2 linked regions of the Methylorubrum populi genome follow. The protein of the gene in region 1 interacts with the protein of each later gene in a pairwise test. Links are inferred from orthologs where the notes say so. Each region holds a gene or a part of one and is shown on either strand. Other genes may lie near its edges. The genes, in order: MPPM_RS03855 and ssb.

Region 1 (9,264 bases):
GCCCGCGCAACGTCACGAGTTCGGCGCCGGCCGGGCCGAAGAAGCGGCGATAGGGCGCGAGGCGGTGCAGCGCGTCGGCGACCTCGCTGCCGCCGTTGGGCGGTCCCAGCATCACCACCCGCCCGAGATGGTTCGGCCGGTGCCGGGCCAGGAGCACACGTGCGACGAGGCCGCCCATGGAGTGGGTGACGAGGTGGAGGCGTGTCACGTCGGTGCCGAAGGCCGCGACCGCGGGGGCGATCGTCTCGGCGATGTCGGCGAGCCCCAGCCGGCGGGCTGGATAGTCGAGATTGAGCGTGGCGTAGCCCGCCGCCGTCAGCCGCCGCTCCAGGGGACGCAGCGAGGCGGCCCGGCGGGCGATGCCGTGAAGGAGGAGGACGCCCTCGGTCACGGAAGCGGGGCCGTCGTGCGGCTGGCTTCGGCGAGGGTCGCGCCGAGGAGTTCGGCAAACCGCTCGACTGCCGGATCGGCAGCGCTCGGGCCACGAACCAAGCGAAGGCGCAGGCTCGGCAGCGGCGGCAGGCCCGCCTCGTCCGGATCGAGGGGGCGCAGCGATGGCGGCAACCCGTGCGGGGTGCGCAGGCCGACGCCGAGGCCGGCGGCCACCGCCGCCCACAGGCCCGCAAGGCCGGGGCTGCTGAAGGCGATGCGCCAGGGGACGCCGGCAGCGTCGAGAGCTTCGGTCGCGACGTGGCGGAAGAGGCAGGGCGGCCCGAACAGGGCGAGCGGCAGCGGACGTTGCGCGGCGAGCCCCGCATGCCCCCGCGGTCCGACCCAGACCATGGGCAGTTCGCTGACAAGCGTCCCCTCCCCCACCGCGGGAGCCGCGTCCCAGACCAGGGCGAGATCGAGGCGGCCAGCCTCCACCTCCGCCCGCAGGACCGCGTCGCGCTCCACATGCGCTTCGACCCGCACCGCCGGGTGCAGCCGGGCGAAGCGGGCGAGCACCGCCGGCAATTCCGTCTCGGTGAAATCCTGCGGCAGACCCAGCCGCACCCAGCCGGACAGGGCGGGCACGGCAACGGCGCTCACCGCCGCGTCGTTGAGATCGAGCAGGCGGCGGGCATAGCCGAGCAGCAATTCCCCCGGCTCGGTCAGCGCCAGCCCCCGGCCGTTCCGGCGCAAGAGGGGCTGGCCGACCTGATCCTCCAGCTTGCGCAGTTGCAGGCTGATCGCCGAGGGCGAGCGGCCCAGCCGGGTCGCGGCCTTCGCGAAGCTGCCGAGATCAATCCCCGTCACGAAGGTGCGCAGGACGTCCATGTCGAGGTTGATGGGCAGCGCCATCGTTCAGATTTTCCGAAGCGTTGATGAAGAACTACGCGATTTTCCTGAACGATGCTGCGCGGTTCAATCGAAAGCGTCAACGGCGGATCGGCCGCCGTCATCGGATCAGCGAGAACGCCATGCCCTTCATCAGAGTCACGATCGCCGGCCCGGAGACCGGGAGCGAGACGGTCGCCGCACTCCAGCGGGGAATCACCGCGTTGATGGCGGAGGTGCTCGGCAAGCGGGCGGATCTCACCGCCGTCCTGATCGAGCCGGCGCCGGCCGGCGGCTGGTCCGTCGGTGGCGCGGCGGTGACACCGGCAGCGCATGTCGAGGCGCGGGTGACGCAGGGCACCAACACGGCTGAGGAGAAGGCGCGGTTCGTGGCCGCGGCCCACGATCTCTTGGTGCGGATGCTGCCCGGGCCGTTGCCTCTGGCGACCTACGTCGTCGTGCAGGAGGTACCGGCGGAGGCCTGGGGTTATGGCGGCCTCACCCAGGCGGCGCGAGCGCAAGAGGCTGCAGCCCGGAAATAGGCCGGCGCCGTCGTGCGAACGGAAGCAGCGGATCGCGGCCGGCCCGGCTTCGATCCGCCGACATTTCCTGGCATCCTCGCCGCAGCGATTTGCACGGAGGGGGCGCGGGGTGCTGGCGGCGGAAAGCGGACCGCGTGACGGCCCCGCCGGTTCGGGCCGCCTCCTCCTGCTCTACGCGGCCCTCTATGGCGGGTACGGCGCGCTCTCGCCCTTTCTGCCGGCCTTCCTCGAAACGCGGGGGCTCGGACCGAGCGAGATCGGGACGCTGCTCTCCGCCGGGATGCTGGTGCGGCTTGCCGCCGGTCCGCTCGCCGGACGGTTCGCCGACCGCTCCGGCGCCGTGCGGGCCTTCCTCGCCGTCGGGCTCGCCCTCTCGGCGGCGCTGACCCTGGCCTTCCTCGGCGGCCAGGGATTCGTCGTGCTGCTCGCCGTCGCCCTCGCGCAGGCGGCGGCCACCGCGCCGCTCGCCCCGCTGGCCGATACGGTGGCGCTCGCCGGCAGCCGCGACGGCGCCGTCTATGGCCGCGTTCGCGCGGCCGGCTCGGCCGCCTTCATCGCCACCACCGTCCTCACCGGCCATCTCGTCGGGGTCTTCGGGCACGGCGTCGGCCCGCTCGCCTGCGGCCTCCTCTTCGCAGCGGGGGCGGCGCTGACGCGGCGGCTTCCGTCGGCCCCGGCCTCGGCGAACCCGGCCGGCGACGCGGGCGGCGGATTCGCTTCGCTCGCCGCGGATGCCCGCTTCCGCCGCCTCCTGCTCGCCGCCGCGCTGGTGATCGGTGCGCACGCCATGCACGACGCCTTCGCGGTCATCGTCTGGCAGGCCGCGGGCATCGCGCCGCGCGTTGCAGGGCTGCTCTGGGCCGAGGCGGTGGCGGCGGAGGTGGCGGTGTTCCTCTGGCTCGGGCCGCGGCTCATCGCGCGGTTCGGACCGGAGCGGGCGCTGGTCCTCGCCGCTCTGGCGGGCGCCCTGCGCTGGGCGGTGCAGGCGCAGACCTCCTGGCTGCCCGTCCTCGTCGGAATCCAGGCGCTGCACGGGCTCACCTTCGCGCTCCTGCACCTCGCCTGCCTGCAGTTCATCGTGGCGATCGTGCCGGAGCATCGCCGGGCGACGGCGCTCACGGTCTACGGCACCTTCGGCCTCGGTCTCGCTTCCGCGCTGATGACGCTGCTCTGCGGCCTCCTCTACGAACGGTTCGGCACGACGGGCTTCTGGGTCATGACCGCCGCGAGCCTGGCCGCCGTTCCCGTTGCGCGCGGCCTCCCCCGCATCCGATAAGGTGCCCGCCTTCGGTCCCTCATCGCATTCGCCTTCGCGATCCGGGACATATATAGAACAAATCAGGCAGCCCCCATGATTCCATGCCCGTCGTCGCCGACATCCTGATCCCGCTCGCCCTCGACACCGCCTACAGCTACGCGGTGCCGGCCGGGCTCGACCTCGCCGCGGGCGACATCGTGCAGGTGCCGCTGGGGCCGCGCGAGACGATCGGCGTGGTCTGGGGGCTCGACGAGCGGGCGTCGGGAGGAAACCTCAGGCCGGTGACGGGCCGGGTCGAGGCGCCGCCGCTCTCCGAATCCCTGCGCAAGCTGGTCGATTGGCTCGCCCGCTACACCCTGGCGCCGAAGGGCTCGGCGCTCGCCATGGCGCTGCGCCTGCCCGATGAGACCGCCCGCAACGAGGCGCCGCGGATCGGCGTGCGCCCGTCCGGCAAGCCGCCGGCCCGGCAGACGGTGGCCCGCGGCAAGGTGATGGCGGTGGCCGCCGACGGCGCCGTGCGCGGCAAGAGCGCGCTCGCCAAGGAGGCGGGCGTGTCGCTCAGCGTGGTCGATGGGCTGATCGACGACGGCGCGCTGGAGACGGTGGCGCTGATGCCGGAGCCCGTGGCCCTGCCGCCGGACCCGGACCATCCGCGGGTGCCGCTCTCGGAGGCGCAGGCGGAGGCCGCGCACGCCCTGATCGCGAACGCCGCCGCCCCGGCGGAGACGGTGACCGGTGAGACGGTCCTCCTCGAAGGCGTGACCGGCTCGGGCAAGACCGAGGTGTATTTCGAGGCGGTGGCCGAATGCGTGCGGCAGGGGCGGCAGGCCCTGGTGCTGATGCCGGAGATCGCGCTCACCGCGCAGTTCCTCGACCGCTTTGCCGGGCGCTTCGGCGTGCGGCCGGCCACCTGGCATTCCGGCGTCGGCGGCAAGCGCCGCGAGCGGCTGCGGGCGGGCGTGGCCGCGGGCGAGGTCTCGGTGGTGGTCGGCGCCCGCTCGGCCCTGTTCCTGCCGTTCCGCAATCTCGGCCTGATCGTGGTCGATGAGGAGCACGAGACCGCCTACAAGCAGGAGGACGGCGTCCACTACCACGCCCGCGACATGGCGGTGGTGCGCGGCAAGATCGAGGGCTGCCCGGTGGTGCTGGCCTCGGCGACGCCCTCGATCGAGTCGCGGGTCAACGCGCAAAGCGGGCGCTACCGCCACGTCGTGCTCCCCGGCCGTTTCGGCGGGCGGCCGCTGCCGGACATCGCGGCCATCGACATGCGCCTCGACAAGCCGGAGCGCGGGCGCTTCCTGTCGCCGCCGATGGTGAACGCGGTGAAGGCGACGCTGGCGGCGGGTGATCAGGCGCTGCTGTTCCTCAACCGCCGGGGCTACGCGCCGCTCACCCTGTGCCGGGCCTGCGGCCACCGCTACCAGTGCCGCAACTGCTCGACCTGGCTCGTCGAGCACCGCTTCCGCCGGGCGCTGGTCTGCCATCAATGCGGCTACGCCGAGCGCAAGCCCGAGGCCTGCACCGAGTGCGGCGCCTTCGACCACCTCACCCCCTGCGGGCCGGGCGTCGAGCGAATCGCCGAGGAAGTGGCCGAGCTGTTTCCCGAGCAGCGCATCGTCGTGCTGTCGAGCGACTTTCCCGGCGGTGCCGAGCGGCTGCGGCAGGAACTCGAGACCGTGGCGGCGGGCGAGTGCGACATCGTCATCGGCACGCAGCTCGTGGCCAAGGGCCACAACTTTCCGCACCTGACGCTGGTCGGCGTGCTCGATGCCGATATCGGCCTCACCTCCGGCGATCCGCGGGCGGCCGAGCGCACGTTCCAGCTGCTGCAGCAGGTGACGGGGCGCGCGGGGCGCGGCGAGCGGCCGGGGCGCGCCCTGGTCCAGACCTACCAGCCCGAGCACCCGGTCATCGCCGCCCTGCTCTCGGGCGATGCCGACCGATTCTACGAGGAAGAGATCTGGGCCCGCGAGGCGGCGGGGCTCCCGCCGTTCGGGCGGCTCGCGGCGCTGATCGTGTCGGGCGAGGAGCGGGAGAAGGCCGAGGCGCACGGCCAAGCCCTGGCGCGGGTTGCCGATCCGCCCGCCGGCGTCACCGTGCTCGGCCCGGCCGAGGCGCCGCTCGCCCTGGTACGCGGGCGCTGGCGCTTCCGGCTTCTGGTGAAGACCGAGCGCGGCATCGACGTGCAGAGTTATCTGCGGGACTGGCTCGCCCGCGGACCGAAGCCGCGGGGTAATCTCAAGGTCGCAATCGACGTGGACCCGCAGAGCTTTCTATAATCGGGTCCGTTCGCCGCCGGCTCGAGGTCACCACCCGGTCTCTGGCCCTCGGCTCAATCGAGGAGCGCCGCACCTTGCTGACCTACGAGAAGAAGCCCGATTCCGCGATCGCCGAGATCGTCGTCGATGGGAAGATCTCCGACGAGGAGATGAACGCGGTGATGACCGCGATGAAGGCGGACCTCGACAAGGGCGGCCGCCTCAAGCTCCTGGAAGACATCCGCAGCTTCGAGGGCATGGAGCCGGCGGCCTTCTTCAAAGATCCCCGCTTCGGCATCTCGATGATGAAGGGCGTGAGCCACGTGGCGCTCGTCACCGATGCGACCTGGCTGCGGGCCGTGGCCGAGACCTTCGGCTTCGTCTCGCCGGTGCAGATCAAGGTGTTCGAGCGCGCCCGCATCGGCGAGGCGCGGACCTGGCTCGAAGCGGCGGTCTGACGGGACGAGGCCGCGCCCGCACGAAAAAGGGCGGGCCTTGCGGGCCCGCCCCTCGCGTCAGAAAAATTCCGGTCCCGTCACTCGGCCGAGGCGGTGCGAACCGTATGACGCTTGGCCATCCAGCGGCCGGTGCAGAGGCCGCCCGAGACGCGCCACGTGCCGGAGCCCGAGCGAGTCTGGAGACGGCCCGAGGCGGTGCCGTTCGCCGCCGCCGTCGCGACGTTCAGGCCGACGCCGCCATCCGCCTCGACGCGGCCGGTCACCGTGGTGCCGCCGGAGGACGCGTTCGTGATCGGACGAACCTGCCCGTCCCGCACCGCGAGGGTGTAGCTGTACTGCGCGTCGCACAATCCGCTCTCGGTCACGAGCTGGACCGACCATGTCCCGTCGAAATCCCCCGCCATCGCCGGCGAGACGAGCGCGGCGGCCAGAGCGGCGGTGAGGGCGAACTTGGGCATGCGTGATCCAACTCAGCGACGAGGGTGAACGTACGGTGCGCCGTCGCCCGCGCTGTCCGTACCGCCAATCTGTGAGATGCCCGCACTCTACGCGAACAAGAGGCGATAATATGACGGCAACCGATGCCTCGGTTTCCGACAATTCACGACTGTTCGAGGAACAAATTACGCGCAGCCAGCGAGGAGGTCCCGACACCTGTGGCTTTTGCGCACGTCAGTGTTGCAAGCTGAGCTTTATAAGCTCTTGAACAATTCCATGACGATTGGGCAAAGCAGCCAATCTCGAGCGTCGAGCGAATCGAATAGCCCCGCTTGATTGACAGAGGCGGCGCTTACCGTGGCCGTACGGATGCGCCGCAGGTCGCCTCGGACGCGGATACGCTGGGAGGCCATGCCGCGACGCGTTCTCTCGGCGAGGCTTTCGCATTGGCCCGATAGGAGACCCTTTCGGAAACGGATGCTGCAGAACCCGGAGCCGCGGTGATCGGCTGGGGTTCAGGCGGAGGGTTCGGAGAGCCGCGCCCGGTGGCGGTCGAGGGCGTCGAGCAGGATCGGCATGAAGGCGGAGGATGCATTGAGGCCCGCCACGCCTTGCCCGAGGCGGTCGAGCGCCTGGATCTGCGCCTCGAGACCGTCATACGCGGCGAGATAGGCCCAGATCGCCTCGTCGGCCTCGCCGACCTGGACCGGCTGCTCGGAGGCGAGCAGGGCCGAGAAGAGATCGAAGGTTTTGTCCAGGCTCGCCACGTCGGCTCCTCTCGGCGCATCCACGGGGATCGGCTGGGACGCGCTCCGCCGAGTTGGGGACCGGTTCGGCAGGGGAGCGCGTCCGCGGGTGGGTCCGTCTCAGCGGTGGCGGCTGCCGCCGATGAGGCTCGCCGCGGCGGCGAGCCCGACGCCGGCGACGACCGCCGCGGTGGTCAGCGGGTGGAGCGCGGAGCGCGTGTAGAGGCTGCGCCGCATCACGTAGCCCGGATGGCTCCCGGCGGTGCGCCCACCGGTGCCCGCCCGGTAGAGCGACCCTTCCGGGTCGCGGGGCGGCTCCTCGCGCTGCTGCAGGCCCGCCATGCTGCTCCCAACCGTGTCGAAGACGCGGGGCGCGACGGCCTGGGCCGCGCTCATGATCCGGCCGCCGCCACCGATATAGATGTCGCGGCGGGGATGCACCGCGGCGTGAAGGATCGCCTCGGCGACCTCCTCGGTGCGGTAGACCGGCGGCGGCAGCTTCGGCTCGCGGTCGGTGTAGTTGCGGGCATTCGCCGGGAAGGGCGTGTCGATCGCCGCCGGCTTGATCAGGGTGACCGCGACCGGCGCCCCCTCCTCCTTCAGCTCGATGCGCAGGGAGTCGGTGAAGCCTTTGATGGCGTGCTTGCTCGCGCTGTACATGCCCTGGAGCGGGAAGGCGACGTCGGAGGCGACGCTGCCGAGATTGATCAGCGTGCCGCCGCTGTCCTTCAGATGCGGCAGGGCGACGAGCGAGCCGTAGACCACGCCCCAGAAGTTGACGTCGAACAGGCGCCGGTGATCGCCGTCCTCGATCTCTTCGAGCCGTCCGATGATCGAGAGCCCGGCATCGTTCACCCAGGTGTCGATGCGGCCGTAGCGCTCGATCGTGGTCCGGGCCAGGGCCTCGACCTGGGCGCGGTCGGAGACATCGGTGACGACGTCGAGCGCCTCTCCGCCCTGCCGTTCGATTTCGGCCCGGATCTCGGCCAGGGCGTCCCCGTTGCGGGCGGCGAGCACGACCCGGGCGCCGCGCGCCGCGGCCATGCGCGCGGTCGCAAGCCCGATGCCGCTCGAGGCGCCGGTGATAACGATGACCTGCTGGTCGAGCGGCTTCTTGGCAGCGCTCGGCATGCGCATCTCCTGTCTCGTGAAGCGGCCGGGCGTTCGACGCGCAAGCGTCGTCCCGGAGAGTGTCAGCCGGTGAACCCGGCCGCCAACGGCTCAGTTTCTCGCGATTTGAGGAGAGCGGCGCCGGATTACCGGCGGTCGACCGCAAAAGTCAGCGCGACACGTCAGCTCCAACCGTCGAGGATCTCGGCGGTCGGGGCCGTCTCGATCTGCTCGCCGAAGCGGCTCTGATAGAGGAACATCATCGCGTCGTAGGTCTGATCGGCCGACGAGCAGACCGCGTCGCAGGCGACGATGACGCGGTAGCCGCGATCGACCGCGCCGAGGATGGTGGCGAGCACGCAGACATCGGTCTCGCCCCCCGTCACCACGAGGGTGTCGATGCCTTTCGCCTCCAGCATCCGCTCCAGATCGGGCCCCATCCAGGGCGAGTAGACGAGCTTGTCGACGACCTTGGCCGGCGGCACGAACCGGGTCAGGCTCGGCATCAGCTCGACCATCTCCGGCCCGAGCGCATCGAGCGTCATCTTGGGCCAGTGCTCGTAGTAGCGCCGCCACGCGCCCCGCCCCTCCTCGGCCGAGCGGATCGGCACGAAGCGGGTGAAGACGGTCCGCTCCGGATGGGCGGCGGCGAGGCGCTCGATGTTCGGCAGGATGCGGGCGAGCCAGGGCGTGTGCCAGTCGGTCTCCTCGGAGAACATCCGCTGCGCGTCGACGCAGAGATGGGCGGCCCGCGGGCCGAGTTCACCGAATTTCAGGCCGTCCTTGCCTGCCATGGCTCGCTCCAGATTCCCTTTTCCTCGTCTTTGCTCGGCTCAGTTCGGGTGGAAGACGACCTTCACGCAGCCATCCTTCTTGTCGCGGAAGGTCTTGTAGAGGTCGGGACCGTCGGCGAGGTCGGTGGAGCGGTGGGTGATCAGCGAGGCGGTGTCGAACTTGCCCTGCTGGATCAGCTTGGTCAGCGGTTCGAGGTAGCGCTTCACGTGCGTCTGGCCGCTCTTCATGGTGAGCCCCTTCTGCACGATCGCGCCCATATTGACGGGGATCGGCCCGCCATAGACGCCGGGCACCGAGACGATGCCGCAGGGCCGCACCGCCCGGATCGCCTCCATCAGCGCGTAGGGCCGCTCGGTCGAGGTCAGCTTCTCCTGCAGCGTCGAGATCACGCTGGAGAGG
Region 2 (8,150 bases), 1.7 Mb from region 1 along the record:
GCGGACCCGCTGGCTCTCCCTCGATCCCTACATGCGCGGGCGGATGAGCGCGGCAAAGTCCTACGCCAAGCCGGTCGAGATCGGCGAGACCATGGTCGGCCAGACGGTGAGCGAAGTGGTCGCCTCGGAGAACCCGGCCTTCGCCGAGGGCGATCTCGTGCTGAGCAACTCCGGCTGGCAAGAATTCGCGATCTCGGACGGGCGGGATCTGCGCCGTCTGGATCCTGCGGACGGGCCGCCGAGCCAGTTCCTCGGCATCCTCGGCATGCCCGGCATGACCGCCTATACCGGTCTCCTCGAGATCGGCCGCCCGCGCCCGGGCGAGACCGTCGTGGTGGCCGCCGCCGCCGGACCGGTCGGCTCTCTCGTCGGCCAAATCGCCCGCATCAAGGGCGCGCGGGCCGTCGGCATCGCCGGGGGCGCGGAGAAATGCGCCTATCTCACCGAGACGCTCGGCTTCGACGCGGCCGTCGATCACCGTGCCGGCGACTTCCCCGAGGCGCTGGCCCGTGCCTGCCCCGAGGGGATCGACGTGTATTTCGAGAATGTCGGCGGCGCCGTGTTCGACGCGGTGCTGCCGCTGCTCAACGACTTCGCGCGGGTCCCGGTCTGCGGCCTCGTCGCGGGCTACAATCTGAGCGAACTGCCCCCCGGCCCCGACCGCTCCCCGGTTCTGATGCGCGCCATCCTCACCAAGCGCCTGACCCTGCGCGGCTTCATCGTCTGGGATTTCGCCGCGATGCAGGACGACTTCCTGAGGGATGTCGGCGGCTGGCTCCGGGCCGGACGGGTCAAGGCGCGCGAGGACGTGGTGGAGGGCCTGGAGAATGCCCCGGCCGCCTTCGCCGGGATGCTCAAGGGCGCCAATTTCGGCAAGCTCGTGGTGAAAGTGGCCTGACGAAATTTCGGCTCCGACGGGCGCGACCGCGCTTGTCGGACGATTAGAACATAGATAGAACATTCACGATGGCCGCAGCACCCGGTGGTTAGCGTGCACAAGAGCCGCAGATGGCTTGCCCAGAGGGGGCGGCACGCTCAAGAGTCGCCGCCATCGCGGGCGTATCGAAATGCCCTGTGAGATCGGACCGGATGGAGAGATGAGATGGCGGGCAGCGTCAACAAGGTGATTCTGGTCGGCAATCTCGGGCGCGATCCCGAGACCCGGCGCCTGGCCTCGGGCGATCCCGTGGTCAACCTGCGAATCGCGACGTCGGAGTCCTGGAAGGACAAGATGTCCGGCGAGCGCAAGGAGAAGACCGAGTGGCACTCGGTCGTGATCTACAACGAGAACCTTGCCCGCGTGGCGGAGCAGTACCTGCGCAAGGGCTCGAAGGTCTACATCGAGGGCCAGCTCCAGACGCGGAAGTGGACCGACCAGTCGGGCGCCGAGAAGTACACCACCGAGGTGGTGCTGCAGCGCTTCCGCGGCGAGATGACGATTCTTGACGGGCGCGGCGGTGGCGGCGGCGACTTCGCGGGCGACGACGAGGGCGGCGGCCAGATCAGCCGCGGCGGCGACCGGGGTGGCGACCGCGGCGCCGGACGCGACGATTACGGCTCCAGCCGCTCCGGCGGCGGCGACCGCCGGCCCTCCTCGGGCGGTGGCGGCGGCGGTGGCGGCAAGCCGAACTACGACCTCGACGACGACATCCCGTTCTAGGATTTTTTTGGATCGACGGACGGCACGGTGAAGGGACCGGCGCGGACAGCGCCGGTCCCTTTTTCCGTCTCTTGAAGCCGCCGGTATCGGGACGAATGCGAGCCGGAACAGCAACTTGAGCCCTGGCTTTGCCGGTTTTCACCGTCCGAGATCAGGCGTCGGACCGACGACGACTTACGATTCTCAACAACTGTGCCCGGTGGCGTCCTCGAAATCCTGCGTCATAATGGTTTTCGCGCCGCAACGGCGAAAGGAGCAGTCCGGGATCCATGCTGAGCACAGCGTCGAACGCGCCCGTCGTCGAGGAGCGCCCCCTGGAGAAGGCGCTGGGCCATCAGGTGCGCCTGCTGCGGCGCGAGCGCGACCTGTCGGTAGCCGATCTCGGCAGCGCGGCCGGCATCTCGCCGGGCATGATCTCGAAGATCGAGAACGGCGCGATCTCGCCCTCGCTGGCCTCGATCAACGCCATCGCGTCGGCCCTCAACGTGCCAATCACCGCTCTCTTCGCCGCCTTCGAGGAGACCCGCGACTGCAGCCACGTGAAGCGCGGCCAGGGCGTGCCGATCGAGCGGCGCGGCACCAAGGTCGGGCATCTCTACGAGCTGCTCGGCGCCGGCATCCGCGGCGACGTGGTGGTGGAGCCCTACCTCATCACCCTGCAGGACGAGGCCGAGGCCTATACGAGCTTCCGCCATATCGGCACGGAATTCATCTACATGCTGACCGGCGAGGTGATCTATCACCATTCGGGCCAGGATTATCACCTGGAGCCGGGCGACGCGCTGATGTTCGACTCGAACGGCCTGCACGGCCCGGCCAAACTGCTCAAGACGCCGATGACCTATCTCTCGGTCATCGTCTATCCGCGGGCGTGAGCGGTAACGATCCATTCACCATGACCTGCGACGCATCGTCGGTGTGGGAGCGGGAGAGCGATGCGATGACGGGCGGTTGGCAGCGGGCCCTCGGCGCTCTCCTCGCCGTCGGTCTCCTCGGCTCGTCCGCCGCCGCCGCCGACCTGCCGCCGTTCGAGCCGGGTCCTGCCGCCGGTCCGCTCCCGGCGCCGCGCTTCTTCCCCCGCGGGGACGGGGATGCCCTGAGCGACGGGCCGCCCCGGCTTCGGCCGCGACGCCTCGTGGCTTGCGCACCGCGCATCGCCCCGGTGCCGACCAACGCGCCGGACGATCCGAGCTATGTCGGCTCGGAATATGGATTGGGCAAGCCGAGCTATTACGGCTTCCGCCCCGGCCTCGGCTACGACGACCCGTTCGATCGGCCCCTGCGCTACTGCCCTTGAGCCGGGGGTGAAACGCTGGCGTCCCGCGGCCGGGGGGCTTACCTGTGCGGCGCGTGTTTCCCGATGCCGAGCCGCCCGATGTCCGACACCACCCTCCGCTTCGACAATCTTGAGGCCCTGCGCGCGCGGGTCGATGCGTGGCGGCAGGGCGGCGACCGGATCGTGCTGGTGCCGACCATGGGTGCGCTGCACGCGGGCCACCTCGCCCTCGTGGCGCATGCCAAGGCGATCGGCCGGCGCGCCGTCGTCAGCATCTTCGTGAACCCGACTCAGTTCGGCCCGAACGAGGATTTTTCGCGCTATCCGCGCGACACCGAGGCCGACCTCGATCTGCTCTCGCGGGCCGGCACCGACGCGGCGTGGCTCCCCTCCGTCGAGACCATGTACCCGACGGGGTTCTCGACCCGGATCGAGCCCGGCCCGGCGGCGGAGGGCCTGTGCGGCGCGGTCCGGCCCGGCCATTTCTCCGGCGTCGCCACCGTGGTGACCAAGCTCATCAATCAGGTCCGGCCCGATCTGGCCCTGTTCGGCGAGAAGGATTTCCAGCAGTTGCAGGTGATCCGCTCGGTCGTCCGCGACCTCGATCTGGCGGTGACCATCGAGGGCGTGCCGACGCTCCGCGAGGCGGACGGCCTCGCCCTGTCCTCGCGCAACCGCTATCTCGACCCCCGCGAGCGCGAAATCGCGCCGCGCCTGCACGCGGTGCTCGCCGACATGGCCGGTCGCCTCGCCCGCGGCGCCGAGGCGGCTCCGCTCGTCGCGGAGGGCATCGCCGCGCTGGAGTCGGCGGGCTTCGGGCCGGTGCAATATCTGGAGGTGCGCGACGCGCAGACGCTGGCGCCCGTGGCCCGGGCCGAGCGCGAGGCGCGGGTGCTGGTGGCGGCCTATCTCGGCCGCACGCGGCTCATCGACAACGTGGCGGTGGTGCCGGCCTGAAGCGGCTCGACAAGGTTACGGCCGCGCACGGCCGGAGACTTCGCCCCGGCCGTGCGCGTGGAAAAAGCCGTCACGCCGCCCGCAGCGGACCCGTCCGCTCGTGGAAGTCCGGCCCGTTGCTCGTCTTGGCCACGAAGCCGGCGCGGATCACGAAATCGCCGAAATGCTCGCCCGGCTGCCGGTCCTTGGCGTAGGCGGCGAACAGCGGCTCCAGCGTGTCCTTGATCTCGCTGGCCAGCACATCTTCGCGGTAGAGCTTGCTCAGCCGGGAGCCGTCGAAGGCGGCGCCGAGATAGAGGTGGTAGCGCTCGGGGCCGCGGCCGACGAGGCCGATTTCCGAGATGAACGGCCGGGCGCAGCCATTGGGGCAGCCGGTCGAGCGGATCGTGATGGGCTCGTCCTGCAGCCCGTGGCGGGCGAGGCTCTCCTCCAACTCGGTGAGCAGGTCGGGCAGGTAGCGCTCGCTCTCGGCCAGCGCCAGCCCGCAGGTCGGCAGCGCCACGCAGGCGAGCGCGTTGCGGCGGATCGCCGAGGCGCCCCGGGTCAGGCCGTACTCGTCGACCAGCGCGTCGATCTCAGGCTTCTTGCCCGCCGGCACGTTGGCGATGATGACGTTCTGGTTGCCGGTGAGGCGGAAATCACCCTCGTGCACCTCGGCGATGCGGCGCAGGCCCGAGAGGAATTGCGGACCGCCGTCGATGTCCTTGATCCGGCCCGACGGCACGTAGAGCGTCAGGTGGTGGCGTCCGTCCTCGCCCTCGACCCAGCCGTAGCGGTCGCCGTTGTTCTCGAAGGTGAAGGGCTTGGGTTCGCCGAGCTTCTTGCCGATGCGCTTCTCGACCTCCGCCCGGAAGGCGTCGAGGCCGAACCGCTCGATCGTGTATTTGAGCCGGGCGTTCTTGCGGTTCTTGCGGTTGCCCCAGTCGCGCTGGACCGTCATCACCGCTTCGGCCGCCTTTAGCGCATCCTCGGGCTTCACGAAGCCGAGCACGTCGGCGGTGCGGGGGAAGGTGTCGGTCTCGCCATGGGTCATGCCCATGCCGCCGCCGACAGTCACGTTCCAGCCCGTCACCCGGTTCTTCTTGTCGAGGATGGCGATGAAGCCGAGATCGTGGGCGAAGATGTCGACCTCGTTCGAGGGCGGCACCGCGACCACGGTCTTGAACTTCCGCGGCAGGTAGGTCTTGCCGTAGATCGGCTCGATCTCCGCCTCATCCTCGCCGCCGACCACGCGCTCACCGTCGAGCCAGATCTCACGCCACGCGCCGGTCTTCGGCAGCAGGGTGTCGGAGATGTCCTTGGCGAGCTTGAGCGCGGCCTGGTGCGCGCCGGCCTGAGCCGGGTTTGTCGCCGCCATGACGTTGCGGTTGACGTCGCCGCAGGCCGCGATGGTGTCGAGCAGCGCCGAGTTGATCGCCGCCATGGTGCGCTTGAGGTTCGACTTGATCACGCCGTGATACTGGAACGTCTGGCGCGTGGTCGCGCGCAGGGCCCCGCCGGCATAGGTCGTGGCGATGTCGTCGAGGATCAGCCACTGCTTCGGCGTCACGACGCCGCCCGCGATGCGCAGGCGGATCATGAAGCTGTAGGCCTTCTCGAGCTTCTTCTTGGTGCGCTCCGCCCGGATGTCCCGGTCGTCCTGCATGTACATGCCGTGGAACTTGACGAGTTGGCCGTCGTCCTCAGAGATTGCGCCGGTGGCGTGCTTGAGGAGCCCGTCGGCCAAGCCCCCGCGCAGGTAGCGGCTAGCGATCTTCAGGTGCTCGTTATGCGCGAGCCCCGCGGCGCGCGCGGCCTCGGCCTCCGTGATCGGACGGTCGGTCGGCGGCGTCTCGTAGCGGTGCGCGCCGATGCCGGGCGTGTCCACGGCGGGGCCGTCAGGGGTGTCGATCGGCTTGTGGTCGTCCATGGCGGTGATCCGTTTCGCACTCAGCCCTCCCCCCTCTGCGGGGGAGGGTGGCCCTCGCGTCGGCGAGGGTCGGGAGAGGGGAGCGCCCTATCCGGAAAAGTTTCGACAGCACGGGCCGCGCCTTCCTCGGCGCCGTCGCGCTGCCCCTCTCCCGCCTCGCTGCGCTCGGCACCCTACCCCCAACCAAATCGGGCTTGCCCGATTTGGGCAACCCTATTGCAGACCTTGGGCAAGCCCAAGATCTGTCGGGGGGAGGGCTAGGTGAACTTCAGTAAACGTCCTGCTGGTAGCGCTTGGCCCGCTCCAGCGAGGCGACATGCGCCTCGGCATCGGCGCTGCTCAGGCCCTTCACGGTCTCGAAGGCCCGCACCACCGCGGCGCGCACGTCACGCGCCATGTTCTTGGCATCACCGCAGACGTAGAAATGGGCGCCGCCGTCGAGCCACGCCACCACCTCGGCGGCGTTCTGGTCGATCCGGTCCTGCACGTAGACCTTCTCCGGCTGGTCGCGGGAGAAGGCCACGTCGATCTTGGCGAGCGAGCCGTCCTCCAGCGCGTCCTGCCATTCGAGCTGGTACAGGAAGTCGTGGGTGAAGTGGCGGTCGCCGAAGAACAGCCACGAGCGGCCGGGTGCCTCGGTGGCGCGGCGCTCCTGCACGAAGGCGCGGAACGGGGCGACGCCGGTGCCGGGGCCGACCATGATGATGTCGGTGGAGCCGTCCGAGGGCAGGCGGAAGTGCTTGTTCGGCTTCACCCGCACCCGCAGCTTGGCGCCGTTCTTGATGCGGTCGGCCACATGCACCGAGGCGACGCCGGACCGGGCGCGGCCGTGGGTCTCGTAGCGCACGGCGGCGATGGTGAGGTGGACCTCGTCGCCGACTTCCTTGCGCGACGAGGCGATGGAATAGGCCCGCGGCGGCAGCGGCCGGGTCACGGTGTTGAGATGCTCGGCGGTCAGCTCGGCGGGGAAGCGCTCGATCAGGTCGATCAGGTGCCGGCCCTCGATCCAGGCCTTCACCTCGCCGCTCTCCGCGAATGCTTTCGCGTCCGCATGGCCCGTGGCCTTGGCGAAGCGCTCGACCGTGGTGGACGACAGCGTGGTGATGTCGCGCTCGGCGAGCAGGGCCCGGCGCAGGCCCTCGTCACCGGACAGCCCTGTCGCGCGCAGGATCTCGTCCACGAGCTGCGGGTCGTTCTCCGGAAAGATCTCCAGCGAATCGCCTGGCTCGTAGGCCGGCGCCCCGTCCTCGAATTCGAGGGCGAGGTGGATCGTCTCCTTGTCGGAGCGCGAGGAGTTGAGGTTCACGTGGTCGATCACCTCGACCACCACCGGCTCGCGGCTGACCTCGGCGTCCTCATCCTCGCTGCCGGCGCGGAAATCGACCGCCACGACGTTGTCGCTCGGGGCCTCGGCCGGGGCCAGCGCCTTCAGCGCGCCCTTGATCCAGTCGGCCGCCGGCTTCTCGAAATCGAGGTCGAGATCGGCACGGTCATAGGCGCGCTTGGCGCCGAGCGCCTCGAAGCGGGCATCGAGCGCCTTTCCGATCGCGCAGAACTCCGCGTAGCTCGTATCGCCGAGCGCCAGCACGCCGAACTGCACGCCCTCCAGCCGCGGCGCCGCATCGCCCATCAGCTCGCCATAGGCGCGCACCGCGCGGGCCGGCGGCTCGCCCTCGCCCCAGGTCGCGGCGATGGCGATGACCTTGCCGGCCTTCGGCAGCGTGGCGAGGTCGAGGTCTGCGAAATCGACGACCTTCGGCTTGAAGCCCTGCTTGCGCGCGAGCTTGCCCACGTCGCTCGCGAGCTTTTCCGAGTTGCCCGATTCGGACGCGAACAGGATCGTCAGCGGCTCGGCGGCCTTGGGGGGCGCGATGGGGGCGGGCGCCGCCGCGGCCGGCTGGCCGGACGCCGCGTCGAGCCCGGCGAGGAAGCCGGTCAGCCACGCGCGCTGGATCGGCGTCGCCGCGCCGAGCGCCGCGTCGAGATGAGCCCGTTCCTGGTCTCCGAACGGAGCCGTGCGGGGGAGGAGTGCTTGCCTGGACATCGTGGGTGCCATGTCGTCCGCCGGAGCGCCGCTGTCAACGTCGAAACGTCCGTTTTAAAGAACGCCCCGCAGAGAGAAGAGATTGTTCGTTGTTGCGTCGCAAAAAAGAAAATTATTCCCCAACCACCGAGAGCCTCGGCTCGGAGCGCCCCCGTGGCGGGGGGACCGGCAGCGGTAGGGCGGTGGTCGACTTCACCTTCTCCATGGCGAAGCGCGAGGTCACATTCTTGAGAGGAAGCGTCGCGATCAGGTTCTTATAGAAGGTGTCGTAGGCCGCCATGTCGGCCACGACGACGCGCAGCAT

What was found.
Region 2: the proteins of MPPM_RS03855 (region 1) and ssb interact in binary tests that used the Escherichia coli proteins (3 or more experiments, as listed by UniProt). The link is inferred for Methylorubrum populi from one-to-one orthologs.

What each region holds. Positions count from the first base shown.
Region 1 is NZ_AP014809.1:835,172-844,435, forward strand. What follows is about bases 2,852-5,750. They hold MPPM_RS03855 (primosomal protein N'), read left to right. Parts: upstream 2,852-3,161; coding sequence 3,162-5,339; downstream 5,340-5,750. Other genes in these bases: MPPM_RS03850 (MFS transporter), read left to right, coding at 2,852-3,078; MPPM_RS03860 (SpoIIAA family protein), read left to right, coding at 5,414-5,750. Outside these bases: MPPM_RS03840 (LysR substrate-binding domain-containing protein), read right to left, coding at 388-1,284; MPPM_RS03845 (tautomerase family protein), read left to right, coding at 1,404-1,802; more of MPPM_RS03850, read left to right, coding at 1,912-2,851; more of MPPM_RS03860, read left to right, coding at 5,751-5,776; MPPM_RS03865 (hypothetical protein), read right to left, coding at 5,854-6,234; MPPM_RS03870 (hypothetical protein), read right to left, coding at 6,730-6,981; MPPM_RS03875 (SDR family oxidoreductase), read right to left, coding at 7,081-8,091; MPPM_RS03880 (cysteine hydrolase family protein), read right to left, coding at 8,253-8,864; MPPM_RS03885 (zinc-dependent alcohol dehydrogenase), read right to left, coding at 8,904-9,264.
Region 2 is NZ_AP014809.1:2,518,261-2,526,410, reverse strand. The notes cover bases 1-2,881. They hold ssb (single-stranded DNA-binding protein), read left to right. Parts: upstream 1-1,102; coding sequence 1,103-1,660; downstream 1,661-2,881. Other genes in these bases: MPPM_RS11605 (hypothetical protein), read left to right, coding at 2,601-2,881; MPPM_RS11610 (helix-turn-helix domain-containing protein), read left to right, coding at 1,930-2,535; curA (NADPH-dependent curcumin/dihydrocurcumin reductase), read left to right, coding at 1-898. In the rest of the region: more of MPPM_RS11605, read left to right, coding at 2,882-2,957; panC (pantoate--beta-alanine ligase), read left to right, coding at 3,021-3,893; MPPM_RS11595 (NADPH-dependent assimilatory sulfite reductase hemoprotein subunit), read right to left, coding at 3,964-5,802; MPPM_RS11590 (diflavin oxidoreductase), read right to left, coding at 6,071-7,846; MPPM_RS11585 (Lrp/AsnC family transcriptional regulator), read right to left, coding at 7,959-8,150. UniProt on the Escherichia coli protein: Plays an important role in DNA replication, recombination and repair. Binds to ssDNA and to an array of partner proteins to recruit them to their sites of action during DNA metabolism. Acts as a sliding platform that migrates on DNA via reptation.